Regions from separate parts of the Streptomyces axinellae genome, predicted to be linked through region 2. Evidence: riboswitches for the same ligand, from Rfam matches in the RefSeq annotation. Region 2 holds a riboswitch; the other holds the start of a gene.
The links. Region 2 has a riboswitch for glycine ahead of gcvT (glycine cleavage system aminomethyltransferase GcvT). Riboswitches for the same ligand answer to the same signal wherever they lie in the genome.
Positions count from the first base shown of each region.

Region 1 (11,499 bases), on a different contig from region 2:
TCGTGGAGGACGACAGGGCGCTGCTGGTCATGCTCGACCTGGTGGCGGCCGAGCGCCGCAGCGGCAGGGTCGCCCTGCCCGTCACGACGACCCGCATCGCAGAGCAGGTCGCCGCATACCATGGCACGCAGGTCGAGTGGACCACCACTTCGCCCGACGACCTCACCCGCGTCAGCAGGGATGACGCCGCCGTCTTCGGCGGAGACGGCAGGGGCGGCTACATCGTCCCCGAGTTCAGCTCGGTCTTCGACGGTGCCGCGGCCTTTGTGCGCCTGATCGGCCTGGTGGCGCGTACCCAGCTGACGCTCAGCCAGATCGACTCGCGCATCCCCCGTGCTCACGTGCGCCGACGTGACCTGGCAACCCCGTGGGCCGTCAAGGGACTTGTGATGCGCACGGTGGTGGAGGCGGCCGGTGACAGGTCCGTGGACACCACCGACGGAGTACGGGTCGTCGAGTCCGACGGCCGCTGGGTGATGGTGTTGCCCGACCCCGCCGAGGCTGTCACTCACCTGTGGGCCGAAGGGCCCGACGAAGCCTCCGCTCAGGCACTACTGGACGAGTGGGCAGAGGTGGTGGACAGCGCCGGCCGCTGAGCGCCGGTACCCCGTGCGTACGGCGGGACGCGCCCTTGCCGGGGGCAAGTCCCGCCGTACGGCGCAGGGGTGGGCCCGTTTCGCTGGTACAGGCCCGGACGTGCGACGATGTGCGGCATGTCGCAGCAGCATCCCCCAAGGAGCACCCTGTCGAGGTCTGCGCGGCCCGACGCCTCCATGTCGCTGCTGAACAACGTCATCGACCACAGCCTGGACGACGGCTACGCGGAGGCCGCAGCACGGCGGGGTGTGGAGGGCCGCTCGGGCCTTCCACGCACTCTGCGCGCGAAGCTGGGCCTGGCCGGTGGCCTGGTGCTGGCGGGCCTCGTGGTGACGGTGGGTGCGGCGCAGGCCCGGGTCTCGGCGCCCACCATCGCCAAGGAGAAGCAGGAACTCATCGAACGCATCGAGTCCGGCGGACGCGAGGCCGACAAGCTCCAGGACAACGTCGACGAACTGCGCGCCTCGGTGGAGGAGAAGCAGCGCAAAGCCCTGGAGAAGCACGGCGACGAGCGCGGCAGAACCACGGCGCTGCTCTCCGGAGCCGTCCCCGTCAAGGGCCCGGGGATCAAGCTGGTGGTGGACGACGCCAAGGACGCCGGATCCGGTAACCACGACGGGCCGCGCAACAGCAACGGATTCTCCGATACGGGCCGCATCCGGGACCGTGATCTGCAGCGGGTGGTCAACGGGCTGTGGGAGTCGGGCGCGGAAGCCGTCTCGGTCAACGGGCAGCGGCTCACCTCACGCTCGGCGATCCGTGCCGCCGGTGACGCGATCCTGGTCGACAACAAGCCACTGGTTCCGCCCTATACGCTCCTCGCGGTGGGGCAGGGCCAGAAGCTCAGCAGGACCTTCCAGGACAGCGTGGACGGGCAGTACTTGTACGTGCTGCACAAGGACTACGGTGCCAGGACCAGCATTTCCGTCCAGGACGAGGTCCGGCTGCCTGCCGCACCGAGTCTGATCGTACGAACAGCGAAACCTGTGCAGACAGGGAAGGGCAGCACATCGTGATCGCCGTACTGGGCCTCGTCGTAGGAGTCGTGGCCGGACTTGTCGTCCGGCCCGTGGTGCCGACGGTGGTCGAGCCCTACCTGCCCATCGCCGTCGTGGCCGCGCTCGACGCGGTCTTCGGCGGATTGCGCGCCATGCTGGACGGGATCTTCGACGACAAGGTGTTCGTCGTCTCCTTCCTCTCCAACGTCGTCGTCGCGGCGCTGATCGTCTTTCTGGGGGACAAGCTGGGCGTCGGAGCGCAGCTGTCGACCGGTGTGGTCGTCGTCCTGGGCATCCGGATCTTCTCCAACGCCGCGGCCATCCGCCGCCACGTCTTCAGGGCGTGAGGCCGATGAGTGACGGAAACACGCCACCGGAGGAGCGGCGCAGCGCGCGGGAAGCGGGCAGCCTGCCTCAGGAGGAGCCGGCGCCGGAGCCCGCACGGGCTGAGCCCGCGCCCGCACCGGAGTCCAGCGGCCGTCGGCGGCTCGTCCAGGCGCTCTGGCCGCCTCGGGTGACGCGCGCCCAACTCATCGTCGCCGTCCTGTTGTTCGTCCTCGGGCTGGGGCTCGCCATCCAGGTGCGCTCCACCAGCGAGAACAGTGCGCTGCGCGGGGCACGCCACGAGGACCTCGTCCGGATTCTCGACGAACTCGACGACCGCACCAAGCGGCTGGAGGATGAGAAGCGGGAGCTCGAAGGGCACCGCACCGAGCTGGAATCCAGCTCGGACCAGGCGGAAGAGGCCCGCAAGCAGACCCGCGAGAAGGAAGCACAGCTCGGTGTCCTCGCGGGCACCGTCAAGGCGGAGGGGCCCGGCATCCGCCTTACGGTCAACGACCGTGCAGGCGCGACCGATTCCGACACGCTGCTCGACGCCGTCCAGGAGCTGCGGGCCGCGGGTGCTGAAGCCATGCAGATCAACGGCGTCCGAGTGGTGGCCAGCACCTATTTCTCCGACAGCGGCGGCGGAGTGAGCGTGGACGGGCATAAGATCGGGCAGCCTTACCGCTTCGAGGTCATCGGCAAGCCGGCGGACCTGGAGCCCGCGCTGAACATTCCTGGCGGAGTCGTGCAGACACTGAAGAACAAGCAGGCCACAGCGTCTGTGACCCGGTCGGAGAAGATCACTGTGGACGCCTTGCGGTCGGCGAAGCGGCCTGACTACGCTCGGTCGTCATCGCAGTGAGACGGTGAGAGAGCTTCCGGGGGGTCGGCCGGTCAGTTGAGCACCGCGTGGTGGAAACTGTCTACGGGTCACGGACGTTATCCGGGCGTCATGTGTGATCAATGAGAGCATCGAGGGTCTGTCCTGCCCCACGGGCGGGTCTGTTTCGTGCGAGGGGAATCGCCCGTGAGTATTTTTGCGAAGTTGTTCGGCAAGAACCGCCAGGACGGCGGCGGCGCCGCGCGGCACCGTGCTTCCCGGAACGCGGAGACGTCGGCCGGAGCGCCCGGGGACAGCGGGGAGCGCCCGCTGTTCCGGGACGAGGTAGCGCCCGGTAATGGAGGCAATTCGGGTGGTCACGGCGCCGTTTCTGTTGACCCTGGCACACAGGGGCGCATAGGTTCCGGTGCACCGCCAACCTCAAATTCAGGTGGAGGTTCTGCCTTGCCGGTGTGTAACAGGTGTGGAACCCGGGCCGCGGAAGCGAGCCGGTTCTGCTCCAACTGCGGCGCCCCCCTGCGGGGAGGCGTTCCTGCGGAGGGTTCGTCCGAGACGACCTCCACGATCTCCATCTCCGGGCTGGAGGCTTACGAGGCGGAGGCGACCGGGCAGCACGCCTCTCCGGTCCTGCCGCCCGAGGCCCAGGCCGCCGTTGACGCGCTGCCTTTGGGATCGGCCCTGCTGATCGTGCGGCGCGGCCCCAACTCGGGCAGCCGCTTCCTGCTGGACGGCGAGCTGACCACTGCCGGACGGCACCCCGAGAGTGACATTTTCCTGGATGACGTCACCGTCTCGCGGCGTCACGTCGAGTTCCGGCGCGGCAGTGACGGTGTCTTCACCGTCTCGGATGTCGGCAGCCTCAACGGCACCTACGTCAACCGTGAGCGGATCGAGTCCGGCGTGCCGCTGGGGAACGGGGACGAGGTGCAGATCGGAAAGTACCGACTGGTCTTCTACGCGAGCCAGCGCACCTTCTGACCTCTCCTGCGGGGAAGGCTCATGCTGCGAACACCGCCGGGCGGTGCCATCACGGGCACCGTCGCCGGGCAGAGCGGGCCGATGAGCATCGGTGCCGTGCTGCAGGCCCTCCGGGAGGAATTCCCCGAGGTCACCGTCTCCAAGATCCGTTTCTTGGAGGCGGAGGGCCTCGTGGAGCCGGAGCGCTCTCCTTCCGGATATCGCAAGTTCCGGGCCGAGGATGTGGAGCGGCTCAGCCATGTCCTGAGAATGCAGCGGGACCACTGCCTGCCGCTCAAGGTCATCAGAGAGCACCTCGACGCGCTCGGCAGGGGTGAGCCGCTGCCGGCGGTCCCCGCCCCCACCCGCGAGATCCAGGAGCCGGAGGCCACGCCTCCGGCTCCTGCCGTGCGTATAGGGCGCGAGGAGCTGCTGGCCGTCGCCGGTGCGGGCGAGGAGGAGCTGGCGGAGTGGGAGTCCTACGGTCTGCTCGGCCCCGCCTCCGAAGGCGCGTACGCGCTGACGGAGGTCGCCGTGGCCCGGCTGCTGGCCGAGCTGGGCCGCTTCGGGCTGGAGCCGCGCCACCTGCGGGCCATGAAGGCGGCAGCGGGGCGGCAGGCCGGCCTCGTGGAACAGCTTGTGGCGCCCCTGCGGCGGCACCCCGACCCCCGCACCAGGGCCCGTGCCGAGAGCACCGCGCAGGAACTCGCGCAGCTGTCCGTACGGCTGCACGCGGCCCTCGTACAGTCCGCCCTGCCCCCGCGCGATGACTGATTCGGCACACGGATGCCCTCACCGGACGGCTGCCCGACTACCCAAACAGGCGCGGCACGGCCTAGGGTTGCTGTGTGAATGAGCTCGACGTCGTGGGTGTCCGGGTGGAAATGCCCACCAACCAACCGATCGTGCTCCTGCGAGAAGTGGGAGGCGACCGCTACCTCCCCATCTGGATCGGTCCGGGGGAGGCGACCGCGATCGCCTTCGCCCAGCAGGGCATGACCCCCGCACGCCCACTCACCCATGACCTGTTCAAGGACGTCCTGGAAGCAGTGGGTCAGGAACTGACCGCGGTCCGCATCGTGGATCTGCGGGAGGGCGTGTTCTATGCCGAGCTGGTCTTCGCCAGCGGAGTCGAAGTGAGCGCACGCCCTTCCGATGCCATAGCGCTCGCCCTGCGTACCGGAACGCCGATCTACGGCAGCGACGGTGTGCTGGACGACGCCGGGATCGCGATCCCGGACGAGCAGGAGGACGAGGTGGAGAAGTTCCGCGAGTTCCTCGACCAGATCTCTCCCGAGGACTTCGGTACCAGCAGCCAGTGACGGGCGGCGCCCGTAGCCCCGGTGGGGCCGCGGGCGCCTCTCACGAGACCTGGCCTGACTCTGGCCTGGCCATTCGGCCAGCCATTCCCGGCCCACGGGCACGCGAAACCACCCTGTGGGGCATTATCACTCGCCGTGCCGAGTGTGGCGATCGTTGACGCACCCGGAGTGACTGCCTACCTTCATGTGGGCAGCTTCCGGGGGTAACCCGGGATGTGAAGGACGGAGGTCGGCGTGACAAGCACCGGCAGCGAAGGTACGGCGGCTGGCGACTCGTCCCTATCCGACGGCCCTCCGGCCTCCGGCCGGGAGGCGCCGCCGGGGCGGCCGTCCACTCCACCGGCGGACACCCCGTCGGACGAACCCCCCTCGGACGCCCAGCCCGAAGAAGTCGGGTATCGCGGGCCCACCGCCTGCTCGGCGGCGGGCATCACCTACCGGCAGCTCGACTACTGGGCGCGTACCGGACTGGTCGAGCCCAGCATCCGTCCCGCGTACGGCTCCGGCACCCAGCGGCTCTACAGCTTCCGGGACATCGTCGTCCTCAAGATCGTCAAGCGTCTTCTGGACACGGGGGTCTCCCTCCAGAACATCCGCGCCGCCGTCCGGCACCTGCGCTCGCGGGGCAGAACCGATCTGGCCCGTATGACGCTCATGAGCGACGGTGCCACCGTCTATGAGTGCTCCTCGCCGGACGAGGTCGTCGATCTGCTCCAGGGCGGGCAGGGCGTCTTCGGTATCGCGGTGGGCGTGGTCTGGAAGGACGTCGAAGGAGCGCTCTCGCAGCTGCACGGCGAGCGGGTGGACACGGGCGAGACCCTGATCGGGCACCACCCCGAGGACGAGCTGGCGCGCCGCCGCAACCGCGCGGGCTGAGATTGTCAGACCCGTACGGCAGCATCGGCAGACGTGAGGAGTCAGCCGACCATCCTGCATCTGGACATGGATGCCTTCTTCGCCGCGGTGGAGCAGGCGTCCAAGCCCAGCCTGCGCGGGAAGCCCGTCGTAGTGGGGGGTCTCGGCCCGCGCGGGGTGGTCTCCACCGCGTCGTACGAGGCCAGACGCTTCGGCGTGCACTCCGCGATGCCCACGGCGCAGGCGAGGCGCCTGTGCCCCAACGCGGCGTATCTCGGCCCCCGGTTCGGGGTGTACCGAGCCGTCAGCGACGTGGTCATGGAACTGCTGCACCGCCTGTCGCCCCTGGTGGAGCCGCTGAGCCTCGACGAGGCGTTCGTCGACCTGGAGGCGGGGGAGGCGCTCGTCGGGCGCCCAGAGGGCCCCCAGGCGGCTCGTGAGGTGGGCGAGCAGTTGCGGGCCGACATCCGTGCGGCCACCGGTCTGAGCGGTTCTGTGGGCCTCGCGGGATCCAAGATGCTGGCCAAGATCGCCTCTGAGCGGGCCAAGCCCGACGGGCTGGTGCTGACGGAGCCCGGTACCGAGCGGGAGATGCTGGCGCCGCTCACCGTGCGGACCCTGCCCGGGGTGGGGCCCGCTACCGCAGAGACGCTGCGCAGAGCCGGGATCACCACTGTCGGCGAGGTGGCCGAGGCCGGGGCGGACGAACTGCTGCGGCTGCTGGGCAAGGCCCACGGCACCTCTGTGTACGCGATGGCACAGGGCATCGACGACAGACCGGTGGTGGCCGAGCGGGACGCGAAGTCCGTCTCCGTCGAGGACACCTACGACGTGGACCTCACCGACCGCACGCGGGTGCGGATGGAGGTCGAGCGGCTCGCCGGGCGGTGTGTGACGCGACTGAGAGCGGCGGGGCGCTCCGGGCGGACCGTGGTGATCAAAGTGCGCAGCTACGACTTCTCCACGCTCACCAGATCCGAGACCCTGCGCGGTCCCACCGACGACCCCGGGGTCGTCAAGGAGTCGGCACAGCGGCTCCTGGAGGGGGTGGACACCACGGCGGGGGTGCGGCTGCTCGGTGTTGCCGTGAGCGGCCTGGCCGACTTCACGCAGGAGGACCTGTTCGCGCAGGCGCAGGCGGCGCGCAGCGAGGCGGCGCAGGAGGCGGTCTCGGCCGCGGGGGAGGGGCCGGACGCACCGGGCGCTGCCGGGGAAGAGGGCGAACGGGGGCTGTCCTTCGCGCCCGAGCCGGTCGTACTCGCCGACCGGCGGTGGACTCCCGGGCGGGATGTGCGCCATGCCGAGCACGGCAGGGGATGGGTCCAGGGCAGTGGTGTTGGGAAGGTCACCGTCCGTTTCGAGGAGCCGGACTCCGCGCCCGGGCGGGTGCGGACGTTCTCCGTGGACGACCCGGATCTGGAGCCGGCCGAACCACGCTTGCTGGATGCCCGGATCGCTGCGGTACTGGCCTGGCGGGAAGGCACCTCCGGCAGCCGGGCGCGCGCGGATCAGTCCTCGGCGCCGGCGATCCGTCCGAAGTCACGGTCCGCGGGAGGTGCCGCGGATTCGCCGCCCACCGGTACGTCCAGCCCGTAGTGGCGGTAGAGCTGAAGCTCCTGCTGCGGGGAGAGATGGCGGCCCACCCCGAAGTCGGGGGCGCCTTTGATCAGGGCGCGCTCGAACGGGATGCGCAGTCCGTCCTCGTCCAGGCTGCTGGGCTCCAGCGGCACAAAGGCATCCCTGCTGAACAGGCCGGTGCGCACCGCCGCCCACTCGGGTTCGCCGGTGGAGTCGTCGAGGTACACCTCGTCCACGGTGCCTATCTTGGTCCCCTCACGGTCGTACGCCTTGCGGCCGATCAGGCCCCGCGGATTGATTTCGGTCTGCACGGTGTCTCCCTCTCACGGTCTCGCACGGTTCGCGGTCGCCGGGATGCGTGTACCCACAACGGAACGGTCGTGTACCCACAACGAAACGGTACTTTTCGGCGATTGGCCACTTGAGTGCACGTCGGGTCAGTGTTCGAGGGGCCGCTGATAGGCTCGGCAGCGGCTGTCGACCCCGTGCGGGAGAGTCCTCCGGCGAGCTGCCGGAGGCGCCGAAGGAGCAACTCCTCCCCGGAATCTCTCAGGCTCACGTACCGCGCGGACGAGGTCACTCTGGAAAGAAGGGCGGGCCCGGACCAGCGCCGATGCCCCTCCTCACCGACGGTGAAAGCCGGACTGTCCGCCATGTGGACGGGCCGGTGAAACTCTCAGGTTGAGATGACAGAGGGGGAGGCCATCCGGGCACCCGTGAAGGTGCCCCTCGTAGGTCGCAGAGACCAGGAGGCCCCCGCAGATGACTTCCCCTCGCATTCCGCTCTCCGCCCTGGAGCGTGGCGCCCCCTTCGAGAGCCGCCATATCGGCCCCGACAGTGCCGCGCAGGCGAAAATGCTCGCCCAGGTCGGCTACGGCTCGCTCGACGAGCTGACGGCCGCCGCGGTGCCCGACGTGATCAAGAGCACCGAGCGGCTGAACCTGCCCGAGGCGCGCGGCGAGGCCGAGGTGCTGGCCGAGCTGCGCTCCCTCGCGGCGCGCAACAAGGTGCTGGACTCGATGATCGGCTTGGGCTATTACGGCACGTTCACGCCGCCGGTGATCTTGCGCAACGTCATGGAGAACCCGGCCTGGTACACCGCCTACACCCCGTATCAGCCGGAGATCAGCCAGGGACGGCTGGAGGCACTGCTCAACTTCCAGACCGTCGTCGCTGACCTCACGGGGCTCCCCACATCCGGGGCCTCCCTGCTGGATGAGTCAACAGCGGCGGCCGAGGCGATGGCCCTCTCCCGCCGGGTCGGCAAGGTCAAGGAAGGCGTCTTCCTCGTCGATGCCGACTGCCTGCCGCAGACGGTCGCCGTGCTGCGCACCCGGGCCGAGCCCACCGGCGTCGAGGTCGTCGTCGCGGACCTCGACGGAGGCATCCCGGACGAGGTGGCCGCGCGGGGTGTCTTCGGCGTGCTTCTCCAGTACCCCGGGGCTTCCGGCGCCGTGCGCGACCTGCGTGCCGTCATCGAGGGCGCACACGAGCTGGGTGCTGTGGTCACCGTCGCCGCCGATCTCCTCGCGCTGACGCTGCTGACCTCGCCCGGTGAGCTGGGTGCCGATATCGCCGTCGGCTCAAGCCAGCGCTTCGGGGTACCCATGGGCTTCGGCGGGCCGCACGCCGGATACATGGCGGTGCGCGAGAAGTCGGCCCGCAGCCTGCCCGGACGGCTCGTCGGCGTCTCCAAGGACGCGGACGGCGAACAAGCGTACCGGCTCGCTCTCCAGACCCGCGAACAGCACATCCGCCGTGAGAAGGCCACCAGCAACATCTGCACCGCACAGGTGCTCCTGGCTGTGATGGCCGGCATGTACGCGGCCTACCACGGTCCCGACGGGCTGGCCGCGATCGCCCGCCGCACCCACCGCTACGCCGCCGTCCTCGCCGCGGGCCTGCGCGGTGCCGGGGTCGAACTCGTACACGACGCCTTCTTCGACACCGTCACGGCCCGGGTCCCGGGCCGTGCCGCCGAGGTCACCGAGCGGGCGCGGGAGGGCGGCGTCAACCTGCGGCAGGTGGACGGGGACCACGTCGGCATCGCCTGTGACGAGACGACGGGGCGTGCGCAACTGGCCGCCGTCTGGAAGGCGTTCGGTATCGGGCCCGGAGCCGTGGACGCCGACGAGCTGGACGCCGGCACCGAGGACGCGCTTCCGGCCGGCCTGCTGCGCACGGACGAGTACCTCACCCACCCCGTCTTCCATGAACACCGCTCCGAGACGGCGATGCTGCGCTACCTGCGCCGTCTCGCCGACCGGGACTACGCGCTGGACCGGGGCATGATTCCGCTCGGCTCCTGCACCATGAAGCTCAACGCCACCACCGAGATGGAGCCGGTCACCTGGCCCGAGTTCGGCGGGCTGCACCCCTTCGCGCCCGCCGAGCAGGCCGAGGGCTACCTGACGCTGATCCATGAGCTGGAGGAGCGGCTGGCCGAGGTCACCGGCTACGACAAGGTCTCCCTCCAGCCCAACGCAGGCTCCCAGGGCGAGTTGGCGGGGCTGTTGGCCGTGCGTGCCTACCACCGCGCCAACGGCGACACGCAGCGCAACATCTGCCTCATCCCCTCCTCAGCGCACGGCACAAACGCGGCCAGCGCGGTGATGGCGGGCATGAAGGTCGTGGTCGTCAAGACCAGCGAGAACGGCGATGTCGATGTGGCGGACCTGCGGGAGAAGATCGCGCAGCACGGCGAGCGGCTGGCCGTCCTGATGGTCACCTACCCCTCGACGCACGGCGTGTTCGAGGAGCACATCACCGACGTCTGTGCCGCCGTGCACGACGCGGGCGGCCAGGTGTACGTCGATGGCGCGAACCTCAACGCGCTGCTCGGGCTGGCCAGGCCGGGGAAGTTCGGCGCCGATGTCTCCCACCTCAACCTGCACAAGACCTTCTGCATCCCGCACGGCGGCGGCGGGCCGGGTGTCGGTCCGATCGGGGTGCGCGAGCACCTGGCTCCCTACCTGCCCAACCACCCGCTCCAGCCCGCCGCGGGCCCCGAGACCGGCATCGGCCCGGTATCCGGTGCGCCCTGGGGCTCGGCCGGGATCCTGCCGATCTCCTGGGCGTATGTGCGCCTGATGGGCTCGGAGGGCCTGCGCAGGGCGACACAGGTGGCGGTGCTCAGCGCCAACTACATCGCCAAGCGCCTGGAGCCGCACTATCCGGTGCTCTACACGGGCCCGAACGGACTGGTGGCGCACGAGTGCATCATCGACGTCCGGCCGCTGACCAAACAGACCGGCGTGAGCATCGACGATGTGGCCAAGCGGCTGATCGACTACGGCTTCCACGCGCCGACGATGTCCTTCCCGGTGGCCGGCACGCTGATGATCGAGCCCACCGAGAGCGAGGACTTGGCGGAGCTCGACCGATTCTGCGAGGCGATGATCGCCATTCGTGCGGAGATCGAGCGGGTCGGCTCGGGGGAGTGGGACGCGGACGACAACCCGCTGCGCAACGCGCCGCACACCGCGGCCATGCTCGGCCGCGAGTGGGAGCAGGGCTACTCGCGCGAAGAGGCCGTCTTCCCGGGGGATGTGCGGGCTGCCGACAAGTACTGGCCGCCGGTGCGGCGGATCGACGGCGCCTACGGTGACCGCAATCTCGTCTGCTCGTGCCCGCCGGTGGCCGAGTACGACGACTGACCCAGGGGCTCGGTCCGAGCGAGAGGGCGGGGACGGGGACCGGGCACATGTCAGGGCCGGTGCGGCGGATGCCGGGCCGGCCCTGGACGTTCTGTGACGTTGGCGCAGAACGCTGAGTGCTGTTGGCGCCGGTGACGTCGGCTGGAAGCCCGCCCGTCAGGCGGCTGTGGTGATGTGGTGCGTACCGAGCGGCCGGTGCGGGGCGATGATCTGGCCGTCCGGCAGCAGCTCACCGGTGTCCTCGAAGAGCAGGACCCCGTTGCACAGCAGGCTCCATCCCTGCTCGGGGTGGTGGGCCACGGGCTGCGCGGCCTCCCTGTCTGCTGAGTCAGCTGTCGGGCACGGTGGCTGGTGCTTACACATGGTC
Region 1 covers NZ_BAAARJ010000034.1:33,842-45,340, reverse strand. Annotated here, with positions in the region: gene ABD339_RS32075 (sugar phosphate nucleotidyltransferase) at 1-596, shown strand, start outside; gene ABD339_RS32070 (DUF881 domain-containing protein) at 714-1,613, shown strand; gene ABD339_RS32065 (small basic family protein) at 1,610-1,942, shown strand; gene ABD339_RS32060 (DUF881 domain-containing protein) at 1,948-2,784, shown strand; gene ABD339_RS32055 (FHA domain-containing protein) at 2,908-3,741, shown strand; gene ftsR (transcriptional regulator FtsR) at 3,763-4,494, shown strand; gene ABD339_RS32045 (bifunctional nuclease family protein) at 4,569-5,042, shown strand; gene ABD339_RS32040 (MerR family transcriptional regulator) at 5,277-5,918, shown strand; gene ABD339_RS32035 (DNA polymerase IV) at 5,952-7,493, shown strand; gene ABD339_RS32030 (PRC-barrel domain-containing protein) at 7,406-7,786, opposite strand; glycine riboswitch at 7,954-8,050, shown strand; gene gcvP (aminomethyl-transferring glycine dehydrogenase) at 8,238-11,132, shown strand; gene ABD339_RS32020 (DUF5999 family protein) at 11,289-11,495, opposite strand.
Region 1: another riboswitch for glycine. It lies ahead of gcvP (aminomethyl-transferring glycine dehydrogenase); the one in region 2 lies ahead of gcvT (glycine cleavage system aminomethyltransferase GcvT).

Region 2 (11,499 bases):
ATCGGTCCGGATGCGGTGCTCAGCGGCATGGTGCCGGACGTCCTCCCGGACGCCGCTGCCCCCCTCCCGGTGCAACGCCGGGACCGCCCCGAGCCGGAAGCCCTGCTCACGGCGCTCGCCCGGGCCCATGTGCGCGGCGCCGCCGTGCGCTGGGAGCAGCTGCTCGCCCACCGGGATGCCCGCCGCGCCGAACTGCCCACCTACGCCTTCCAGCGAACCCACTACTGGCTGGGCGCCCAGCGGTCCGGCCTTGCCCCCTCGACGGCGCTCGCCTTCTGGAACGCCGTCGAACAGCAGGACGTGGACCGGTTCGTCAAGGAGTTCGGCGAGGTGGCGGACGACCCGTCCGACGAGGCGGCCCTGCGGGCCGCCTTGCCGGTCCTGGCGCGCTGGCGGCAGCGCAGCCGGACCGCACGCCCGCAAGGCGCGGCGGGGACCGCGGCGTCCGCCGGGGAGGGCGCCGACGACGCTTCGGCACGCGGACCGGAGGCGCTCGCGCAACTCCCGGCCGAAGACCTCGCCGTCTTCCTCGACGAGCTGGTGCAGGCAGAGATGGCCGTGGCGCTGGGACACCAAGAAGGCCAGAACTTCGATATGGAGCAGGAGTTCATGGACCTCGGCTTCACGTCCCTGGCCGCCGTCGAGATGAGGAACCGGCTCGTCGCCCGGACCGGGCTGGAGCTGCCGGTCTCCCTCGTCTTCGACTTCCTGACTCCGGCGGAACTCGCCGAGCACCTCCGCTCCAGGCTGGCCTGACCCCCTCGGCCGAGCGGAACCCCGACGGGCACCACGCCACAAGCGTGGTGCCCGTCGGGCTGTCCGGGCTGTCCGGTCAGTCTGCGGCGGAGCGCGGCAAGACCGTGCGCAGCCGCTGCCGGGTGCCCGTACCCGGCAGCGGCAGGAGCAGGACGACGCGCAGGTCGGGATGGTCGGCGATCTGCATCGTCGTCCGCTGGAAGACCAGCCGGCCGGCGGTCGGGTGCTCAAGCACCTTCTCGCCCAGTGCCGTGTCCCGCACCTCCTGCTCGGCCCACAGCCGCGCGAACGCCGGGCTGTGCTCCGAGAGCCGCCGGACGCGCTCCGCGAAGCCGGGATCGTCCGGATAGCGCGCCGCGTCCGTCCTGAACTCCGCGACCAGGGAAGGTGCCATCGCCTCCCACTCCGGCAGCGCCGGGTGCGGGCCCTGCGGGGAGACGAACCCGTCCAGGCAGCTGTGCAGCTTCGGGACCTCGCCGAACAGCGCCGCCACCGCGTCGTTGCCGTAGAGGCAGCGCCAGTAGCGGTCGAGGATGTAGGCCGGGCCGGAGGACCACTCATCGACGAGCGAGACCAGGTGCTCCGGCAGTCGCGGAGCCGACCGGCCCGCCCGGCGGGGCGCCGGCCCCGGAGTGTGCCCGGCCAGGCGGTAGAGGTGCGCCTGCTCGTCGTCGTTGAGCCGCAGCGCCGCGCTGACGGCGTCGAGGATGCTCGTGGTGACGCTGATCCGGCGGCCCTGTTCGAGCCAGGTGTACCAGGTGAGCCCGATACCCGCGAGCGAGGCGACCTCCTCGCGCCGCAGTCCGGGAGTCCTGCGCCGGCCGGAGGAAGGGAGCCCCACATCTTGCGGCGACACCCGGGCCCTGCGGTTGCGCAGGAAGTCCCGCAATTCGTCCCGCCGTTGTTCCGACTCTGCTCCTAGGGTGGTGGTCACACCAACAGCATAAATTGCAACTTGGCCCGCGCAATGGGGTCCGGGAGACTTGGCAGGTACCGGCCCGGTCGTTCCGACCCGGGGCGGGCAGCCGAAACGCTGTTCATGCGGCGGCGCGACGGGGCAAAGCTTGCCGGGAGGGGCGCTGGTGCCGCCTCCCGCTGCCTGTCTGTCTGGCTGCCTGCCTGTCGGCACGGCTCGCCGCCGCGCTGAATCAGCGAAAGGTTGTCGCGTTGTCCAGGAAGCAGAAATTGGTGGAAACAGATGCGCCCGTGGGGGAGGAAAGAGCCGCGGGAGAGGGAGCGGAGGAGGCGCCGGCTCAGCCGGTCGCGACCACCGCGCAATGGGCGGCCATGTGGATCCTGTTGCTCGGTGCCTTCATGGGCTTCCTCGACATTTTCATCGTGAATGTGGCCAACCCGTCGATTCAAGCGGAATTGCATGCCTCGTTCGCGGACATCCAATTGGTGCCGACTGGTTACACTCTCGCGTACGGCGCCGGCCTCGTGGCGGGCGGGCGGCTCGGTGACATCTTCGGCCGCCGCCGGGTCTTCCTGGTGGGCGTCGTCCTTTTCGCGTTGACCTCCGTCGCCTGCGCCTCGGCGCAGAGCCCCGGATTCCTCGTCGGCGCCCGGATCGCGCAGGGCCTCGGTGCCGCGGTGATGCTCCCACAGGTGCTGGCGCTCATCCAGGTGACGTTCCAGCGGAATGAGGAACGCAGCCGCGCCATCGGTCTCTACGGCGCGGTCATCGGCCTCGGTGTCGTCGCCGGACAGATCGTCGGCGGATTTCTCATCGAGTGGGACGTCGCCGGCCTCGGCTGGCGGTCCATCTTCCTGGTCAACGTCCCGCTGTGCGTCATCACGTTCGTGGGCGCCCTCGCGCTGGTGCGCGACCGGTCCGACCGGACCCCGATGAAGCTCGACCTCCCCGGCGTCATCCTCCTCGGCGCCGGTCTGTTGGGCCTGGTGCACGGGTTGGTCGTCGGCGCCGAGCAGGGCTGGACGGGGCTACGCGCGGGCGAGGTGGCCGGCGGCGCGGTGCTGCTGGCCATCTTCGTGCTCTGGGAGCGCCGGGTAGCCGAGGCCGGCCGCTCGCCCCTCCTGCCGCCCCGGCTGTTCAAGCAGCGCGGCTTCTCCATGGGCCTGCCCACGGCGCTGTGCTTCTACGGCGTCAACGGCGCGTTCATCTTCCTGCTCGCGTTCTACCTCCAGCAGGCCAAGGACTTCTCGCCGTTGCAATCGGCTCTCACCTTCACGCCCATGGCCATCCTCACCTCGGTCTTCTCCGTACTGTGCGGCAAGTTCGTGGCCCGCTGGGGGGCACGAGTGGTGCCTGGCGGGGCGGTCGTCATGGCGATCGGGCTGGGACTGGTGTGGATCGGCGTGGACCTGATGGAGGGCACCAACCCGGCGGCGGCCCTGATGCCCGGCCTGGTGCTCTACGGCGCCGGCGGCGGAATCGTGGCCACCTCGCTGATCGGGACGGCGCTGTCGGGCGTGATCCCGGAGGACGCGGGTGCCGCCTCCGGCGGCATCCTGACGGCCGTCCAGGTGTCGGAGGCGGCCGGCGTCGCCGGCATCGGTGCCCTGTTCGCCGCGGTCGCCACCGGGGGCGAGGAGGTTCGCGGCTTCGCCGTCTCCGTGGCGGTGCTGGCAGTCCTGTCCCTGCTGACAGCTGTGTTCTTGAACCTGCTGAATGGCCCGGCCGGCGCGGAATCCGAGACCGCTGCCTGACCCCGTGGGCGGCATGCGGTGAGGGGCGTCGGCTGCTCGACAGCCGACGCCCCTCACTCTGCGTCCCGGGATTTCGCGGGCCTCACGCGCCGAAGGGAAAATCCTCCTCCTTGAACGGCGCCAGCAGGTCGAGCCGGTCGTTCGCGGCCCGTGCGGCCAGCAGCGGGCTGAAATAGTCGCGGTAGTTGACGACCTTGCCGTCCCGCACGGTGATCACGATGATGTACTTCATCTCGTACTTCTTGCCGGTACTCACCGTCGTCCCGTGTGCCGTCCATTCCGCGATGACGACCTCGGGGTCGGTTGTCTCGTGAATGTGGACGTGCGGCAGCTCATCGATCAGCTGGTGGTCGGTGTAATGCTTCAGATACGAGCGAATGGTCTCCCGCCCGGCCATGTTGGCCATGGCTCCCGGGGCCGCGAAGGGAATCTCAACGGTCCCATCCTCCGCCCACATGTCGCAGAATTTGTCCATCTCTTTTTCGAGGAGCAGTTCCAGGAGATGCCGGGCGACGTCGGCGGGCTTGGTGGGGGTTTCGCTACTGGCCACGGAAAAGTCTCCAGTACAGAATTCGGCGTATACGGATGAAATGCCCTTGCTGGGCGCCGATACTGTCATTCGTAAACTCTTCCGGTCAACGAAAACCGGATTAACTGGGGTTCTCCGGACGCACGTCCTGGGGGTGTCCCGCCGGCGGGACACCCCCAGGACGTGCGTTTCCGGCACCCATCCCAACTCCCTCGCAGTTCACGCCCTCAGACGCGGCTCGTGCTGAGCAAGCCCCGGTTCGCGGCCGGCAGGTGCTGAGCGCGGAAACGGGTTTCCGACCGGTCTCAGGCGACAAGACTGGACACACCCGGAACTGAACGGGATCGACGGCTGATTCATCGTGAACGCGTCCAACTCGGAGCACGCCCAACTGGATGGTGCTGTCGTTCATGTTCTTCCTTGATCACTCACAGCGGCGGAGTGGGGCCTTGAAGACAGGGCACGCGCCCGAAAACCGGGCGGGCTTCCGGACAGCGCCTCTCCGGTCTCGACTCAGGAGACGAGCCCGCGTCCGCCGAACCTGGCCCAGACGGTCCCGCCTGCCGTTGTCCCGTCCAGCCTCGGCCGGACGGGACAACGGGCCGGCTGCTGACCCTCCCGGGCGAGGGCAGGCCGGGGGTGCGGATCTTCAGGGTGCCGACCCGGCCGCACCCTGCGCCGGATCGGAAGCTCGCGTACCGAGCGCAGCGCCGGGCCAGGCACCAGGCCCGCGGCGGCGAGGTCGAGGCGGGAGTTCATGGCTCGTGAACCGGGCGATCTTCAACTGACTCCGGAACCCGGCGCGTTCGGGACCTGCCTTTGGGAGCATCGAGCCCGGCCCCGCGAACCGAACCAGCCTTGCCGCCTTCGAGGATCGCGGCGCACCTGCTTGGTGACCGCCGCCGTGTCAACCTCCCACTCACGTCGTCTTTTACAGGCCGCTTCGGCGCCGTGGGCACCGGCCGACCGACACGGGTACGGAAACGTGGGGCCACGACCCCATCGGCACCGGGGTGATCGATTGGAGCGGCCGGGGTAAAGCAGTCCAGGAAAGAATCGGGGTAGACAATGTCGTGCTCGAAGTAATCCGCGAAGAGAACACCCTTGAAGAATTCGCGAAGGCGATGCGTGACCTCAGTGGAGAGGGTTGGATCTCGGAGAGTGATTTCGGCGTTTCGGGTGCAGAGTGACCACGCGACTTGCGTCCTGACGGGTTCTTCCGCTGGCCACCGAGGCCGACCGTGAGCAGCTCCGCCGCCCGCTCCAACAAATAAGCACTGTGTCCGCGAGTTCGATGCCGCTCTCGCCCTCTGGCGGCACGAGCCGGCCATTCGCGAGTTCATCAACCGGCCCCGTAAGGAACTCGGCGTTGCCGCGCATGTCGCCTGGCCGGTCCGGCATCCTCGTTTGTGTACCCCCGACAAGGTGTGCGGCCAGCCGTCGAGCGGAGCCCGGTCTGGGGTGGTGGGCGCGAGGGCGACTCTCCGTCACGGGGGAGCGCAAGGGGAGCGCGGGCGCCTTTGGACGGTGCCACGTACGGCGTGACCAGCGGGACCGCGATGTGTGCTCTGATCTGCGAAAACGACACTCCGGGTGACTGCGCAAATGGTGTGGCACGAGCACGACCGTGCTCGTAACGCGTAGGTCAGGGACTCATCATCAAGGCGGGTCCAGGCGGTCGTCGGCCGGTCCGCGAGGGACATCCCAGGGACTCTTCAGGGACTTTTCAGCTCTGTCACGGCGACTTCCGAGGGGCTTCCGCCGTACGGAACAGCAAGCCTGTGACAGAGCTGAAAGGCGTGAATCAACCAGTGAGCGGCAGCGTCCTCAGCACTCGATGACGTTCACCGCGAGTCCGCCCCGGGCGGTCTCCTTGTATTTGACCTTCATGTCCGCGCCCGTCTCCCGCATGGTCTTGATGACCTTGTCGAGGGAGACGTGGTGGCGGCCGTCGCCGCGCAGGGACATGCGGGCGGCGGTGACGGCTTTGACGGCTGCCATGCCGTTGCGTTCGATGCAGGGGATCTGGACGAGGCCGCCGACCGGGTCGCAGGTGAGGCCCAGGTTGTGTTCCATGCCGATCTCGGCGGCGTTCTCGACTTGTTCGGGGCTGCCGCCCAGGAGTTCCGCGAGGCCGCCGGCGGCCATGGAGCAGGCGGAGCCGACCTCGCCCTGGCAGCCGACCTCGGCGCCGGAGATGGAGGCGTTCTCTTTGAAGAGCATGCCGATCGCACCGGCCGCGAGGAGGAAGCGGACGATGGCCTCGTCGTCGGTGCCGGGTACGTAGTGGTGGGCGTAGTGCAGGACGGCGGGGATGATGCCGGCCGCGCCGTTGGTGGGGGCGGTGACGACCCGGCCGCCTGCCGCGTTCTCCTCGTTCACGGCCATGGCGTACAGCGTTGTCCACTCCATGGCCTGGGCCTCGGCCGGGCCCTCGGCGCGCATCTGGCGGGCCGAAGTGGCCGCGCGGCGGCGGACCTTGAGGCCACCGGGCAAGATGCCCTCCTGGGTCAGGCCGCGGCGTACGCACTCCCGCATGACCTGCCAGATCTCCAGCAGGCCCGCGCGGATCTCCTCCTCGGTGCGCCACGCCTTCTCGTTCTCCAGCATCAGCCGGGAGACGGACAGGCCGGTCTCCCGGGTGCGGCGCAGCAGTTCGTCGCCGGTGCGGAAGGGGTGGCGCAGCACGGTGTCGTCCAGCTTGATGCGGTCCTCGCCGACGGCGTCCTCGTCCACGACGAAGCCGCCGCCCACCGAGTAGTACGTCTTCTCCACCAGCGGCGTGCCCGCCTCGTCGTAGGCGAAGAGCGTCATTCCGTTGGCGTGGTACGGCAGGGAGCGGCGGCGGTGCAGGACGAGTTGGGTGCGCTCGTCGAAGGGAACGGTGTGCGCGTCGCCGATCTCGGTGGCCAGCAGCCGCAGCCGGCCCTCGGTGCGGATCCGTTCGACGCGCGCGTCCGCTGCCTCGACGTCCACGGTGCGCGGCGACTCGCCTTCCAGGCCGAGCAGCACCGCCTTGGGGGTGCCGTGGCCGTGCCCGGTCGCGCCCAGTGAGCCGAACAGTTCGGCGCGTACGGAGGCGGTGTGCGCGAGGACGCCCTCGTTCTTCAGCCGCCGCACGAACATGCGCGCGGCACGCATGGGGCCGACGGTGTGTGAGCTGGACGGGCCGATGCCGATCGAGAAGAGGTCGAAGACCGAGATGGCCATGGTGGCGGCTCCCTGCCCTTGTGAGGCGGTGCGTAGTGCTGGTGTGGGCCGGTCGGGCCCATGCGGGCCGGTGTGCCCTGGTGTGGGTGCGGTGGGTCGGTGCGGGCCCGCCGGGCTGGTGCGAGGGCCCGTCGGGCCGGCGGGGGCTGAGCCTCCCCCGGCCCGCGGGCCGGGGGAGGGGCGGGTCTGCTCGCCCTTACTTGCCCAGGGCCGGGTAGAGCGGGTGCTTGTCCGCGAGAGCGGAGACGCGGGTGGCGAGGGCCTTCGACCTGGCCTCGTCGAACTCCGGCAGCAGCGCCTCGGCGATGATGTCGGCGACCTCGGTGAAGTCCTCGTCCTGGAAGCCCCGGGTGGCCAGCGCGGGCGTGCCCACGCGCAGGCCCGAGGTCACCATCGGGGGGCGCGGGTCGTTCGGCACCGCGTTGCGGTTGACGGTGATGCCGATGTCGTGCAGCCGGTCCTCGGCCTGCTGGCCGTCCAGCTCGCTGTTGCGCAGGTCCACCAGGACGAGGTGGACGTCGGTGCCACCGGACAGGACCGAGACTCCGGCGTCCACGGCGTCCTGGCGTAGCAGGCGCTCGGCCAGGATGCGGGCACCGGAGAGGGTGCGGCGCTGGCGTTCCTTGAAGTCGTCGCTCGCGGCGATCTTGAAGGCGACGGCCTTCGCCGCGATGACGTGCTCCAGCGGGCCGCCCTGCTGGCCGGGGAAGACCGCGGAGTTGATCTTCTTGGCGTATTCCTTCTTGGAGAGGATCACGCCACCGCGCGGGCCGCCCAGCGTCTTGTGCGTGGTGGTCGTGACGACGTCCGCGTGCGGTACGGGGGAGGGGTGGAGGCCCGCGGCGACCAGCCCGGCGAAGTGCGCCATGTCCACCATCAGCAGCGCGCCGACCTCGTCGGCGACGCGGCGGAAGGCCGCGAAGTCGAGCTGGCGCGGGTAGGCGGACCAGCCCGCGATGATCATCTGCGGCCGGTGCTCCTTGGCGAGCTTCTCGACCTCGGCCATGTCCACCTGGCCGGTCTCGTCATCGACCTTGTAGGCGACGACGTTGTAGAGCTTGCCGGAGAAGTTGATCTTCATGCCGTGGGTGAGGTGCCCGCCGTGCGCCAGGTCCAGGCCCATGATGGTGTCGCCGGGCTTGAGCAGGGCGAACATCGCGGCGGCGTTGGCCTGGGCCCCCGAGTGCGGCTGCACGTTGGCGGCCTCGGCGCCGAACAGCGCCTTCACCCGGTCCCTGGCCAGGTCCTCGACCACATCGACGTACTCACAGCCGCCGTAGTAGCGGCGGCCGGGGTAGCCCTCGGCGTACTTGTTGGTGAGGACCGAGCCCTGCGCCTCCATGGCGGCGACGGGGGCGAAGTTCTCCGACGCGATCATTTCGAGCGTGGACTGCTGGCGGTGGAGTTCGGCATCGACGGCGGCGGCGACCTCGGCGTCGACCTCGTGGAGAGAGCTGTTCAGAAGCGACATGTGAAGAACCATCCCTGGGAGAGGAGGCGGGCTGGGCGGCACGGAAAGCGGCAGGTGGCGCGGCGGGTCTCAGCTGCCGGAGGCGAACGCGGTGTACTCGTCCGCCGAGAGCAGGCCCTCCGGCTCCTCGGACAGCTTCACCTTGAACAGCCAGCCGCCCTCGAACGGGGCTGAGTTGACGAGCGCGGGGTCCTCCACGACGTCCTGGTTGATCTCGGTGACCTCGCCGGAGGCGGGGGAGTAGAGGTCGCTGACCGACTTGGTCGACTCCAGTTCGCCACAGGTTCCACCCGCGGTGACGGTCTCGCCCACCTCGGGGAGCTGGACGAAGACGACATCCCCGAGCGCCGTCGCGGCGTGCTCGGTGATCCCGACCGTCGCGACACCGCTCTCGGTGTCCGACAGCCACTCGTGCTCCTTGCTGTAGCGGAGCTGCTGGGGGTTGCTCATGGTCCGATTCTCCCGGATGAGATGCGTACGACGGAAACGGTCTTGGCAGGTGGGACGGGAAACACTCTCCCCCGGTCCGCACGGAGCCGGTGGCCGGACGGGGCGTCCGGACGAGACAGCCGCGCGGCGGGCCGCACAGTCGCCCGGCCGCACAGCCCGGCCGCGCTCGCGCTGGGGGGACTGGGGGGATCAGTCGCGCTTGTAGAAGGGGAGTGCGACGACGTCGTACAGCTCGTGGGAGCCGCGGATGTCCACCGCGACGCCCCCGGTGCCGGGCGCCGCGTACGCCGCGTCCACGTAGGCCATCGCGATCGGCTTGCCCAGGGTGGGAGAGGGGGCGCCGGAGGTCACCTCACCGATGACTGTGCCCTTGCCTGCCTCACCGCCCTCGCCCGTCGCGACCACGGGATAGCCCGCACGCGGGACCCGGCGCCCCGCGGCGACCAGCCCGACCAGCTTGCGCGGCGGTGCCGACTCGGCCCGTCCGGCCGCCGCCGCCAGGGCCTCCCGGCCCACGAAGCGGCCCTCGTTCGTGGCCTTCTCGAACTTGACGGTCCTGCCCAGCCCGGCGTCGAAGGGCGTCAGCGCGGGCGACAGCTCGTGCCCGTACAGCGGCATACCCGCCTCCAGGCGCAGGGTGTCGCGGCAGCTCAGCCCGCAGGGCACCAGGCCCGCGCCCTCGCCCGCCTCCCTCAGCGCGCTCCAGACAGCCTCCGCGTCCTCGGGCGCCACGAACAGCTCGAAGCCGTCCTCGCCGGTGTATCCCGTACGGGCGATCAGCGCGCTCCGCCCGGCCACGATGTCGCGTTCGCCCGCGTAGTAGCGCAGCCCGTCCACGTCGAAGCCGGTCAGCTTGCGCAGGATGCCCGCGGCCTCGGGGCCCTGGACGGCCAGCAGCGCGTAGGCGTCGCGGTCGTCGCGCACCTCGGCGCCGCTGCGCTTGCCCGGGCCGCGCGTCTCCACGCGCTCGCGCAGCGCGTCCAGCACCGTCTGCGCGTTGGAGGCGTTGGCCACGACCAGGTACTCCTGGTCGGCGAGCCGGTAGACGATCAGGTCGTCGAGGATGCCGCCGCTCTCGTCGCAGATCATGGTGTAGCGGGCCCGGCCGACGGCGAGCTTGGAGAGGTTGCCGACCAGCGCGTAGTCGAGCACCTCGCCGCACTCCGGGCCGGTCAGGGTGATCTCGCCCATGTGGGAGAGGTCGAAGAGCCCGGCCCTGGAGCGGACGGCGAGGTGTTCCTCGCGCTCGCTGCCGTAGCGCAGCGGCATGTCCCAGCCCGCGAAGTCGGTCATGGTCGCGCCCAGCGCACGGTGTACGGCGTCCAGGGCGGTTTTGCGCGCGGCCGGTTCGTGCGCGGCCGACGCGTGGGCGGCCGAGGGCTCAGGCTCAGTCATTCAGGCTCCCGAAGCTGGGTGTGACGCGGATGTCCTCCCCATCTGTCATCGGAACCTGAGAGGTTCGCCGACAGCTCCCGAACGACTGGAGCCGGGCTTGCACCTTGGGTGGGGCCACCGCGCCACGACGCCTCGCGTCGTACGGTGGCCCGCTTTTCAGATCTGCCTCGCTCGCGCGGTATCGGGGCCTGAGAGATTCAAGGGAGGAACTTGCTCCTTCGGCGCCCCGGTTCACCTGCTGCCGGGGACTCTCCCGCGCGGGCTCGAACGGCCGGTATGGAGTTGGCCCGCACATCATCGCACGGGTGAGCGGGCCCTGGCTGCCCCCGGGCGGGAGGCAGTCACCTTGAATCACATTACCTTTTCTTGACACTCTCTCCGTGAGCGGCGGCGGAGCCGTCGCGTTCGGGGAGGGGTGATCCGTGGGCAGCCCGCACGGTGCCGAGACGACATCGAGGGGACCAGACGCGTCCGGGACCACCCGCCGCGCCGTCCCCCACGACCTGCGGGGGCACGCTGTCCCCCACGACCTGCGGGGGACCGCCGCCAGACGCACGCTGCGCTACACGGCGGGGGACGTGGTGGTGGTCTCGGGCCTGCCCGGCGGCGGCAAGTCCACGCTGATCCGTACGGCCGTGCCCGCGCGCGCCGATGTCATCAGCGTGGACTCCCAGGACACCCGCGAGCGCTGGGAGCGCCGGGTGCGCGGCCGGCTGCCGTACGGCCTCTACCGCCCGCTGGTGCGGATTGCGCACTACGCGGGGCTGCGCCGGGCGCTGGCCTCGGGCGCCGCCGTCGTCGTGCACGACTGCGGCACGCAGAGCTGGGTGCGCCGCTGGCTGGCCAGGGACGCGCTGCGGCGCGGACGCGCGCTGCACCTGCTGCTGCTCGACGTGGCGCCCCAGGACGCGCTGGCCGGGCAGGCCGAGCGGGGCCGCGGGGTCTCGGGGTACGCCTTCCGGCGCCATCTGCGGGCCGTGCGCAAGCTGCGGGCCGCGGCGCTGACGGGACGGCTGCC
Region 2 covers NZ_BAAARJ010000039.1:1,950-13,448, forward strand. Annotated here, with positions in the region: partial or broken gene ABD339_RS32825 (type I polyketide synthase) at 1-756, shown strand, start outside; gene ABD339_RS32830 (helix-turn-helix transcriptional regulator) at 833-1,690, opposite strand; gene ABD339_RS32835 (MFS transporter) at 1,924-3,426, shown strand; gene ABD339_RS32840 (nuclear transport factor 2 family protein) at 3,509-3,976, opposite strand; gene ABD339_RS32845 (hypothetical protein) at 4,969-5,145, shown strand; gene ABD339_RS32850 (L-serine ammonia-lyase) at 5,783-7,165, opposite strand; gene glyA (serine hydroxymethyltransferase) at 7,362-8,636, opposite strand; gene gcvH (glycine cleavage system protein GcvH) at 8,706-9,086, opposite strand; gene gcvT (glycine cleavage system aminomethyltransferase GcvT) at 9,276-10,481, opposite strand; glycine riboswitch at 10,514-10,647, opposite strand; glycine riboswitch at 10,648-10,747, opposite strand; gene ABD339_RS32870 (AAA family ATPase) at 10,904-11,499, shown strand, end outside.